Regions from separate parts of the Paenibacillus sp. LBL genome, predicted to be linked through region 3. Evidence: riboswitches for the same ligand, from Rfam matches in the RefSeq annotation. Region 3 holds a riboswitch; each other region holds the start of a gene.
The links. Region 3 has a riboswitch for cyclic di-AMP ahead of M2277_RS07790 (universal stress protein). Riboswitches for the same ligand answer to the same signal wherever they lie in the genome.
Positions count from the first base shown of each region.

Region 1: linked by a shared signal. The riboswitch ahead of M2277_RS29980 (C40 family peptidase) and the one ahead of M2277_RS07790 (universal stress protein) in region 3 are both predicted to bind cyclic di-AMP.
Region 2: linked by a shared signal. The riboswitch ahead of ehuB (ectoine/hydroxyectoine ABC transporter substrate-binding protein EhuB) and the one ahead of M2277_RS07790 (universal stress protein) in region 3 are both predicted to bind cyclic di-AMP.

Region 1 is NZ_JARXYU010000027.1:15,050-18,324, reverse strand. It holds cyclic di-AMP (ydaO/yuaA leader) riboswitch at 1-63, shown strand, start outside; gene M2277_RS29985 (C40 family peptidase) at 68-541, shown strand; cyclic di-AMP (ydaO/yuaA leader) riboswitch at 943-1,080, shown strand; gene M2277_RS29980 (C40 family peptidase) at 1,085-1,558, shown strand; gene M2277_RS29975 (GNAT family N-acetyltransferase) at 1,698-2,198, shown strand; gene M2277_RS29970 (c-type cytochrome) at 2,359-2,715, shown strand; gene M2277_RS29965 (4a-hydroxytetrahydrobiopterin dehydratase) at 2,831-3,142, opposite strand; gene M2277_RS29960 (hypothetical protein) at 3,252-3,275, opposite strand, start outside.
Region 2 is NZ_JARXYU010000012.1:120,364-123,638, reverse strand. It holds gene M2277_RS22285 (exosporium glycoprotein BclB-related protein) at 1-404, opposite strand, end outside; cyclic di-AMP (ydaO/yuaA leader) riboswitch at 903-1,049, shown strand; gene ehuB (ectoine/hydroxyectoine ABC transporter substrate-binding protein EhuB) at 1,397-2,251, shown strand; gene ehuC (ectoine/hydroxyectoine ABC transporter permease subunit EhuC) at 2,253-2,906, shown strand; gene ehuD (ectoine/hydroxyectoine ABC transporter permease subunit EhuD) at 2,910-3,275, shown strand, end outside.
Region 3 is NZ_JARXYU010000002.1:587,932-591,206, forward strand. It holds gene M2277_RS07785 (TrkH family potassium uptake protein) at 1-1,184, opposite strand, end outside; gene M2277_RS07790 (universal stress protein) at 1,266-1,946, opposite strand; cyclic di-AMP (ydaO/yuaA leader) riboswitch at 2,071-2,221, opposite strand; gene M2277_RS07795 (cation:proton antiporter) at 2,372-3,275, opposite strand, start outside.

The DNA.
Region 1 (3,275 bases), on a different contig from region 3:
GGATCATAGGGGACCTTCAACCGAACCCTTAAGCTAACCTCGCAGGCATTGGAAGGAGCATTTCGTTTTGAAAAAGAAGTTAACGGCCGTTTCTCTCGGCCTGGCCCTCGCGCTCACATTAGGGACCGGAAGCGCTTTCGCCGATTCCAAATTAAATACCGCAATCAAACCAGCCATTGGTGTATCTTATAAAACAGGTGGAACCACAACAAATGGTTTTGACTGCTCCGGCTTCACCACCTATGTTTACAAGAAGCTTGGTCTCAGCCTGCCACGAACATCTACCGCTCAATACAAGGTAGGTACGGCAGTATCCAAGAGCAATTTGAAAGCTGGCGATCTCGTGTTCTTTAACACATCCGGTAAAGGTGTATCTCATGTGGGTATTTATGTTGGGGGTGGAAAGTTCGCTCATTCCTCATCTTCTCGCGGTGTCATTGTCAGTCCGCTAAGCCAAAGCTATTACGCACAGCGCTATGTGGGCGCTAAGCGAGTGATGAGTCAAAGCACGTACAAATCTGTAGCTGTAAACTACAACTAATTGGAACTTTATTGATTTATCCTTATAAGAGAGCCCTGGAGTTTTGAGATTGTGCCGATCTCACCCAGCGGCTTTTTTCTTTTGTTCACTGTGTATACCTCTATAACGTTTGGGACAACGAAAAAGTTCCCGCTTTTCAAAAAAAATATAAATTTTATTAATCCAGAAACAACTTCATCAGCATTATTGGCAGCCCTTCATAAAGATCCTTACCTTTTATATACCCTTCCCGGCCTTCATTAAACGCATATTGGAAAATAATTGATTATACCTGACACTTCGACAGCTGATGCTATTGAAAAATAGCGAAAGTCATCAAGAAATAATTGCCAAGCTTGTTTGCTGTCTGATAGAATGGGTACAGTAACAACTTTGTCATTAATGTAAGTGCTTTAATACATAGATTACGATTGCCGAATTCCCATGGATATGGGAAGCGGGGGAACCATTTACGGGTGAATTGATCTTGCTGTAAAGGGATCATAGGGGACCTTCAACCGAACCCTCAAGCTAACTCGCAGGCAGCGGAAGGAGCTCTTCATGCTGAAGAAGACGTTATCAGCGGCAGCCCTGAGTATTACGTTACTGTTCACTTCAGGCATTGGCAGCGTGTTTGCCGATAGTGCGCTGGACCAGGAAATTGATAAGGTATTGGGTACAAGATATAGTTATGGAGGTACAACCACGAGCGGATTTGACTGCTCCGGTTTTACCATGTATGTGTATGCCAAACTCGGCCTGAAGCTCCCGCATCAATCCGGCTCTCAATTCGATATGGGGACAAACATAACCCGCAAAGATCTGCGGGCTGGCGATTTGGTGTTCTTCAACACAACGGGGAGCGGTATATCCCATGTTGGCATTTATGTAGGCGATGGCAAGTTCGCCCATGCCTCGTCGAATCGCGGTGTCGTCATCAACCGACTTGCTGAGGATTACTATGATCAGCGTTACGTCGGTGCCAAACGAATCATGAGTGATGATAAGTATGAACAATCGGCCGATACATCATCCTAGATGATAGAGGCTGACGATCCAGTGCACAGACCTACTGCCCGTTAAAGGAGAGCTCGTCTCTCTTTGACGGGCTTTTTCATGCAGCTCGCTCCCTTATATAAAGGGTACATGGATAATATACGAATGGAGGAAACTACCAATGGATGTTACCCCTATTTCATTTCGCGCCGTCATCATGCGTGAGGAACACGCTGAAGAAATATGCACCTGGTCCTATCCCCATCCTTACGATATCTATGGCTTCCTTCCTTGGGAGCAGATGAAAGGGCTCGAGGTGGAATTTGGCGATCCGATCATACGCCAGCAGCAATATATCTCGATTCTGGATGACCAGGATTCTCTGTGGGGGTTTGCCCAGCTGTTTCCCATGCACGAAGTGACACGGATCGGGCTTGGCATGCGGCCTGATTGGTGCGGGCGTGGAATGGGTAAACGATTTATGCAGACCATAACGCAGGAGGCCAGGCGCAGGAGGCCTACGGATGAGATTGATCTGGAAGTAATGACCTGGAATGAGCGTGCGATCCGTGCTTATGAAGGGGCGGGATTTCGCATCACCGATACGTATGAGCGGCTTACTCCGCAGGGAAAAGGCATTTTCCACTGTATGGTGTATGAGCCTCCAGCAAATGAGGAATAGTAATCTTGTCTATATGAAAAAGCACAAATTTGTGTATTTTTTATGAAGCCTCTTTGGATCGTTGCTTTTTTTGTCACAACTGGCTATGCTGTCTAGGGATGTTGGTTTATAATGGAGACAAGTGCAAAAGTGCAGTATACATAGAAGGGACGAAATGACGATGCAAAAATGGATCATGAGCGGATTGTTCTTCGTCGCATGTGCGTTGGCTATCGCGCTGATGTTTACGCTCCCGGGTAAGGAACAGGTAGCCCAGGAAGAGAAGCCGACCATGCCGGAAGTGACTCTCGATGCTGCCGCAGCGGAAGCAACACTGAAAGCAAGCTGCATTAGCTGTCACGGTGACCAGCTTCAAGGCGGCGCTGGACCAGCTCTGAATCAGGTAGGCGGACATATGGATGCAGATGCCATCTTCAACGTTGTAACCAAAGGTCGTAAAGGAATGCCTTCCTTTAAAGATCAGCTGAAGCCTGAAGAAATCGCAAACATCGCGCTGTACCTTGCTGAGAAAAAATAAAATCAGCTTACACGCAAAACACGCTTGATATCCGGAGAACCTACCGGTGCAAGCGTGTTTTTACATTAATTGGGGCCTATGGCGATTCTAACATCCTCATTGTCTCCCGCTTCTATTACTCCGCCTTGCTGTCCTTGGAACGACTCTTCTCGTAGGCCTCGTTAAATTGCTGCGCTTCCTTAATATCCACAGCCGTAATGCCGCCGTCATCCCATGAAGTAAGACGCAGTGTAACAACTTTATAATCTATGGTGATGTAGGGGTGATGTCCGAAAGCTTCCGAAATAGCTGCCACTTCATCAACAAAAGCGATTCCCTTCATGAAGGAGGAAAAGGTATACTTTCGTACAATCCATCTCCCTTGCTCAAACTCCCAACCCTCAAGCTTTTCCAGATGAGCTTCTACTTCTTGCTGCGTATAAAGCATCTTTTATCTTCCTCCCCGAAAAAAACCTATCGTAAAGCCGACTGACACATTGTATTGGCATTCTGTCATCTATTCTATTCTGCCCTGTATCTGTTCATAACTGACGTGATTATACAAGAGCTACAAAGGCCAG
Region 2 (3,275 bases), on a different contig from region 3:
GGCCCAGTAGGGCCGACGGCTCCAGCAGGACCAACGGGTCCGATCGCTCCAGCAGCTCCAGCAGCACCGACAGGTCCAACAGGTCCAACGGGTCCTGCAGGTCCTGTTGGACCCGGAATGCCTGTTGACGATCCAGCAGGTCCAGCAGGCCCAATTGGCCCAGCTGGCCCGACCGGTCCAACGGGTCCAAGAGCTCCAACCGGCCCCACAGGTCCGACTGGTCCAAGAGGTCCCTGCGGTCCAACCGGTCCGCGGGGACCTCTGACACAGTGGCGACGAATCGGCTTGTGTCCACCTTTACCACTATTGCCGTTATCAGGACATCTTTTTTTCTTGGCGTGCAGTACTTTTTTCTCTATCTTTTTAAGAGCACACAATTTTCTCTTTCTAGAAGAACGATCCAAATCAAGCACCTCCTTTAGATTTGCTTTATACTACGCAAATGCTCTCTTAGCCGCATGGGTTAACAGCTTATAAATGATAGATATATACCTATTATTTTAAGAATGTACGATAGCCTCTGAGGAATCAGTCTATAAACGAATAGCGAAAAAAAGCGATCGTGATGATATTGGAATAGCGAAATTGGGGGCTAACAAAGCTTATAATGGATCGTGTTGAAAAAAAAAATTCTGTTTCGAAGTTGAGGGCTTGTCCCCTCTGCATCGTTCATGATTCATGTCATGAATGATCTACCGCATGAATTATCTGTTATCTGATGGGCGCAATGCCTGCTGTATAGCGAAAAACACACCTCCGAACAAGGAGGCGACAGGCAGGGGACAGCCCTGAATTTGTGGAGATTATGGCTACTAATATGCCTTGGAAGAGCGCTGATTTCACCTCCGAATTTCCAGAAAATGCAGCTCCAGGGGTTTGACTTTTACTGAGCTTCCCTTTATCATGAACACACGCTTAGTTTCCGGCATACATTTCCGGAGAGCGGGGGAACCAGTTTCATCAGGGGCGAGTCACTTGAATTCACGAGTGTAGGGTACCATCTTACCCGAGTCCGTCAGCTAACCTCGTCAGCAGTGGATGGGTCTTGTATACATAATGGATGTTCATAACAAAGGCCCTTTATTCTCTATAGGGGCCTTTTCTCTATTTTTTGACCCCCTGCTGGCGGAGCTATGTCTAGATCCCCTGTTTGGTGGTCTTTTTGTATTCTGCAAAAGAGGAGGGCAATGCCTGCTAATGTTTAGCCAATTGAATCAGTCAGACGGTTTGGGTTTACAAGGCACAGGGAAATGGATGCAACCTCTCCCCTGAGCCCCCGGACTGTGCAAGTGTGTCTGAATGTCACATATCCGAGTTAACACATGTGTTAACATGGATAATTTCATCATGCCGTTTTTAGGAACGACAAAGTCATTGCGAAAGGTTGTGGAAGGTGTTGAAGAAAGTTGTTGTGCTGTTGTTGTCATTGGTTATGGTGGTATCGCTCGCGGCCTGCGGCGATAAGGGGAGCACGCTGGAACGGGCCAAAGAGCAGGGGTACATTACCGTAGGTTTTGCCAATGAAAAGCCTTATGCCTACAAAGAGGCCAGCGGGGAGCTTACAGGCGAAGCCGTTGAGATTGCCCGTGTCATTCTGGAGCGACTTGGCATTAAGGAGATGAGAGGTGAGCTTACGGAGTTCGGCTCCCTGGTTGCCGGGCTTCAGGCGGAACGGTTTGACCTGATCACTGCAGGCATGTTCATCAATCCGGACCGCTGCTCCGCCGTTTTGTTTGCTAATCCGGAGTACAGCATAGGGGAAGCTCTTGCCGTGAAGCAAGGGAATCCAAGTGGACTCGGAAGTTACGAAGATATTGCCAAGGATGATCAGGCGAAGGTGGCCGTCATGACTGGCGCGGTTGAAATCGGCTATATGGAGAAGTCAGGCATCCCTTCGGACCGGATCATACAGGTTCCCGATCAGGCCTCGGCCATCAGTGCCCTCCAGGCAGACCGGGTGCAGGCGATTACCATGACGGGACCGTCCCTGCAGGCGATGCTGGATTCGGCCAGCGATGACAACATCGAACGCGTCGCGGATTTCGAACAGCCGGTCATCGACGGTGAAAGCGTTCGGGGCTATGGGGCCACGGCATTCCGTCAAGCGGATACCGAATTCCAGGAGGCTTATAATGCGGAGCTTGAAAAAATGAAGGAGTCAGGTGAGCTGCTGGAGATCTTGCAGAAGTTTGGATTTACCGAAGAAGAGCTGCCGGGCGAGATGACAGCCGCTGCGCTTTGCGGTGAATAGTATGCCGAATTCATGGATCGATTTTCTTCCTACTCTGCTGAAAGGAGCGGAGATTACGGTTTTGGTCGCCTTCTTTTCAGCTGTTCTGGCCATTGCCATGTCCTTCGCAGCCGGTTTATCCAGACTGTCGAAGCTGTGGATCGTCCGCACGGTTACAGCCGTGTATGTGGAAATCTTTCGGGGAACCTCCTTGCTGGTGCAGCTGTTCTGGTTGTATTTTGCTCTTCCGTTTATCGGCATTGAGCTTCCCAAAATGCTGGCAGCCATCCTTGCGATTGGATTCAACTTTGGCGCATATGGCTCCGAGATTGTCCGAAGCACGGTGCTGGCTGTTCCAAAAGGACAGTGGGAAGCTTCGGTGGCGCTTAATATGAAGCCATGGCAAAGGATGTGGAATGTTATATTGCCTCAAGCTTCACTGCGAATGCTCCCGCCATTCGGAAATCAGCTGGTGGAACTCATCAAATCTACGTCACTTGTCTATTTCATCACGATGGCGGATCTGACGTATCAGGCCATGGTGCTGCGCAACAACTATATTTCCTGGACATCCGAGATTCTGGTGCTGCTGCTTCTTATGTATTTTGTCATAGCTACGCTTGTCTCGATGGCAGTTCGGTTGCTGGAGCGTAAATGGACGGCGGGGAGGCTATAGCGGATGTGGGATTGGAATTATGTGTTTGATATCCTGCCGGAATTGCTGAGTGCATTAAAAATGACGGTATGGGTGACGCTCTGCGCTTTTGTGGTGGCCTTGATAATCGGGCTGCTGCTTGCCTTTGCTGCTCGAAGCCAGTGGAAGCCTGTGTCGCTCATGACCAAAGGTATTATCGAATTTATCCGCAATACACCGCTGCTGGTTCAGGTCTTCTTCCTGTACTACAGTCTGCCGCTCCTTACCGGAATCTCCATTCCGGCCTTCTATGCCGGGGTGATCGGTCTTGGGCTGCATTACAGCACGTATCTGTCCGAAGTGTATCGTTCTGGCATCGAAGGGGTCCCCAAGGGGCAGTGGGAAGCTGCA
Region 3 (3,275 bases):
CCAGTAGTGCTGAAAGCGGATGTCGCTTCAAACAGCACTTCCAAAAAATGTTCTTCCAGCATTCCTTCTGAAATGGTCAGCAATAGGGAAACTCCCAGCACAACCACCAGAGAACTCATGACAACGGCCAGTGCGCGCATAACGGTTTCGCCTGCTATTTTGCGCTTGAAGGCATGGATTTGACCACCCCCGCGAAAGGTTTGGATCGTAGCTAATATGAGTACAACAAGTGTATTGATCTTAATACCGCCGCCTGTCCCTCCGGAAGCAGCACCAATGAACATCAGAATAATAATGAAGAACTGAGAAGCTGCCAGCATACTGCCGATATCAATCGTATTAAACCCCGAGCTTCGTGGCGTTATGCCTTGAAAAAAAGCAGCCAGTACTTGTTCGCTCCCACTCAATTGGCCAAAGGTTGACGGATTCCAGCTCTCCATAAAGTATATAAATAGAAAACCGAGCAGGGACAGCGTTCCTGTCCCGACCAGAACAACCTTGGAGTGAAGCGAAAGTTTTTTCCATGAACGTTTTTGGAATACATCCACAATGACGATATAGCCGAGACCTCCAATGATAAATAACAGGACAATCGTAATATTGACGATCGGATCGCCAACGAAGGGTGTCAGGCTGTCAGACCACAGGGCGAAACCGGCATTGTTGAATGCGGAAACGGAATGGAAAAGGGCGTAATAGGCCGCCTGCCCCCATCCAAAATCCGATTGCCAACGAAGTGTTAGAACAATCGTTGCCAGTGCTTCAAATGCGAAAGCGATAAGTACCATGTACATTGACAATTTAACCAAACCTTGTGCCGAAGTTGAATAGGTGGTTTGCTGGATGATGAGCCGTTGTTTCAAGCCAATCCTTTTCCCCAAAACAATGGCGACCATGACACCAAAGGTCATAAAGCCAAGTCCGCCAATTTGGATCAACATCATAATGATGACTTGTCCAAAAGTTGAAAACACGCTGCCGGTATCCAAGACAACGAGTCCGTTTACGCATATTGCTGACGTGGCCGTAAATAATGCATCCAGCAGACCAACTGAACTTCCGGTGGAGGAAGAGTGGGGAAGCGCCAGCAATGCGGCTCCGATTAATATCAATGTGAAAAAAACAAGCATGATGAGTTGAGGAGGGCTCATCTTTTTCTTAAGCTTGTTGATGAACAACTCCATTTTGCCAGGAGCGGAATGTTGTGTATTTCGATCGTTTGAATTTATAGAGGGTCTTCTCACAAATTCCACTCCCATTTCTTATTAATCTTCGTCCTTGGCATACATTTCTCTGTTTTGGAATAAAGACGAGTCTATTACTTTTCCGTGACTTATTTTTAGATATTGGACTTCTTGATCTGTTTTTATTTTTAGCAAACCGGTGTCAAAATCGGTATTCAACTCTTTGAAAAATAGTCCGCTGGCTACAGGGTTGCCCCCGGATTCCTTATTACCGATTATATAATGAGGACCCTCTTTGAAAACGGCGACTCGAATCCCTCGTTCATGGGTGTCAGTAATTTGTTCATCCATCCTCTGAACTGCCACGATGTGCAGATCCGTTTCGCCAATCTGGTTTAGGAGTTCGTTGACAAACGACCCGCGCGTAATTTCTTGCCATCGTGTTTGTCCAGACTGCCCGATGATGAGTTGGGTAGTATGAAGGTTCTTGGCAGTTTCTGCTATGATTTCGGAAGCCTTGCGATCTTTGTTTGGTTTGACGATAAAGGTTGCCCCATATTCGTCGCATTTCATTTGCCACTCAGCCATATACCTTTCTTGTGTCTGATCAAGCTCATTCTCCCGTAAGGGTATAACGCTCAACACAAACAGGGGACACTGAAGCAGATTGGCTAATTCACCGCCTCGGCGGATGAGGCGTTCGCCGTTCGGACCATAATACACGCATACCAGTATTTTTTCGTTGTTCAGCAGATAAATCATTCCTTTCTTATTCCTCAGTAGACGGTAATTACCACATTAGCTTAAATTAAAAAGGCCTGGTTGCAGAGATATATCTGCTTCCAGACCTTGGCTGTACGAATTTTGGACAAGTCAAAGTAGAAGAGTGTTCTCTCCCAAGACGCTGACGAGGTTAGCTGTCGGATTCGGGATTGAGAGTTCCCGTTCCTTCTTCATCAGAAAGAATTCACCCCTAAAGCTTAAGCAGCTTTTGTTGGTTCCCCCGTTCCTCATAGAGGATTAAGCGTAATGCGTATAAAATTTATTGTAATAAATATTATGCTAAAATAAGCTAAAAGTAAACAGTCTGCCATGGGCAATGAATGTCATTCATGGGTTGAGGTAGAATTCAATCTTTGTTTTGTATATACTCGTTTCAAGTTATTATTTGATTACACGAAGGTTACTTACATATCCGTACCGTCTTTTTCCTTCACGGGGTTAGCTAATCCAAACTTCTTAACCAATGGTTTGATGGTTAACCCCTGCACGAGAAGTGAGAAAAGGACAACACTAAACGTGAGCACGAGTATATCGTCGCGGCCGGCGAAGGTTGAAGGCAAACTTAAGGCGAGTGCGATGGATAAGCTGCCCTTTAACCCTCCCCAATTCAAAACCATTTTCCATGATGAAGGGAAGGGTCTCAGGAAGTACAGGCTCGCGTAGACGGCCACAGTCCTACCGATGAGAACGATCAGAATGGCGGCACCGATTAACGCCCATTTGTCTGCGAAGTTAATATGTTTGATTTCGAGACCGATCATCAGGAATATCAATGAATTTGCAATCAACGTGATGACGTCCCAGAACGAATTAATGTTCATCTTGGTCGTCTCCGACATCCCGATGCGCGCTCCGTAACTGCCGAAAATCAAGCCGCCCACGACGACGGCAATCACACCGGATACATGGAAATGCTCGGCGATAAAGAAACTTCCGAAGAAGAGGAGCATTGAGAACGCAATCTCCAACGGATAATCGTCATAGAAGCGAATGAGCTGTGAGAATAGATACCCAAGCAAGCCTCCAACTGCGATACCGCCGACACTGAACTTGAGAAAGAGTAATAGGCCGCTGCCTGCTCCCGCCCAGCCCATTTCCATATATGTAAGTAAATAAACGGAGGAGATCTGAAACAACACAACGGCAATTCCGTCATTAAACAACGATTCCCCTTCAATAATCGTCACGATTTTCTTCGGTACGCCTAAAGACTTGAAGATGGAGATGACACTGATCGGATCTGTGGCGCTCATTAAAGCCGCAAAGGTAAATGCAACGACTAAAGGTAATCCCATAAGCCCGTACATG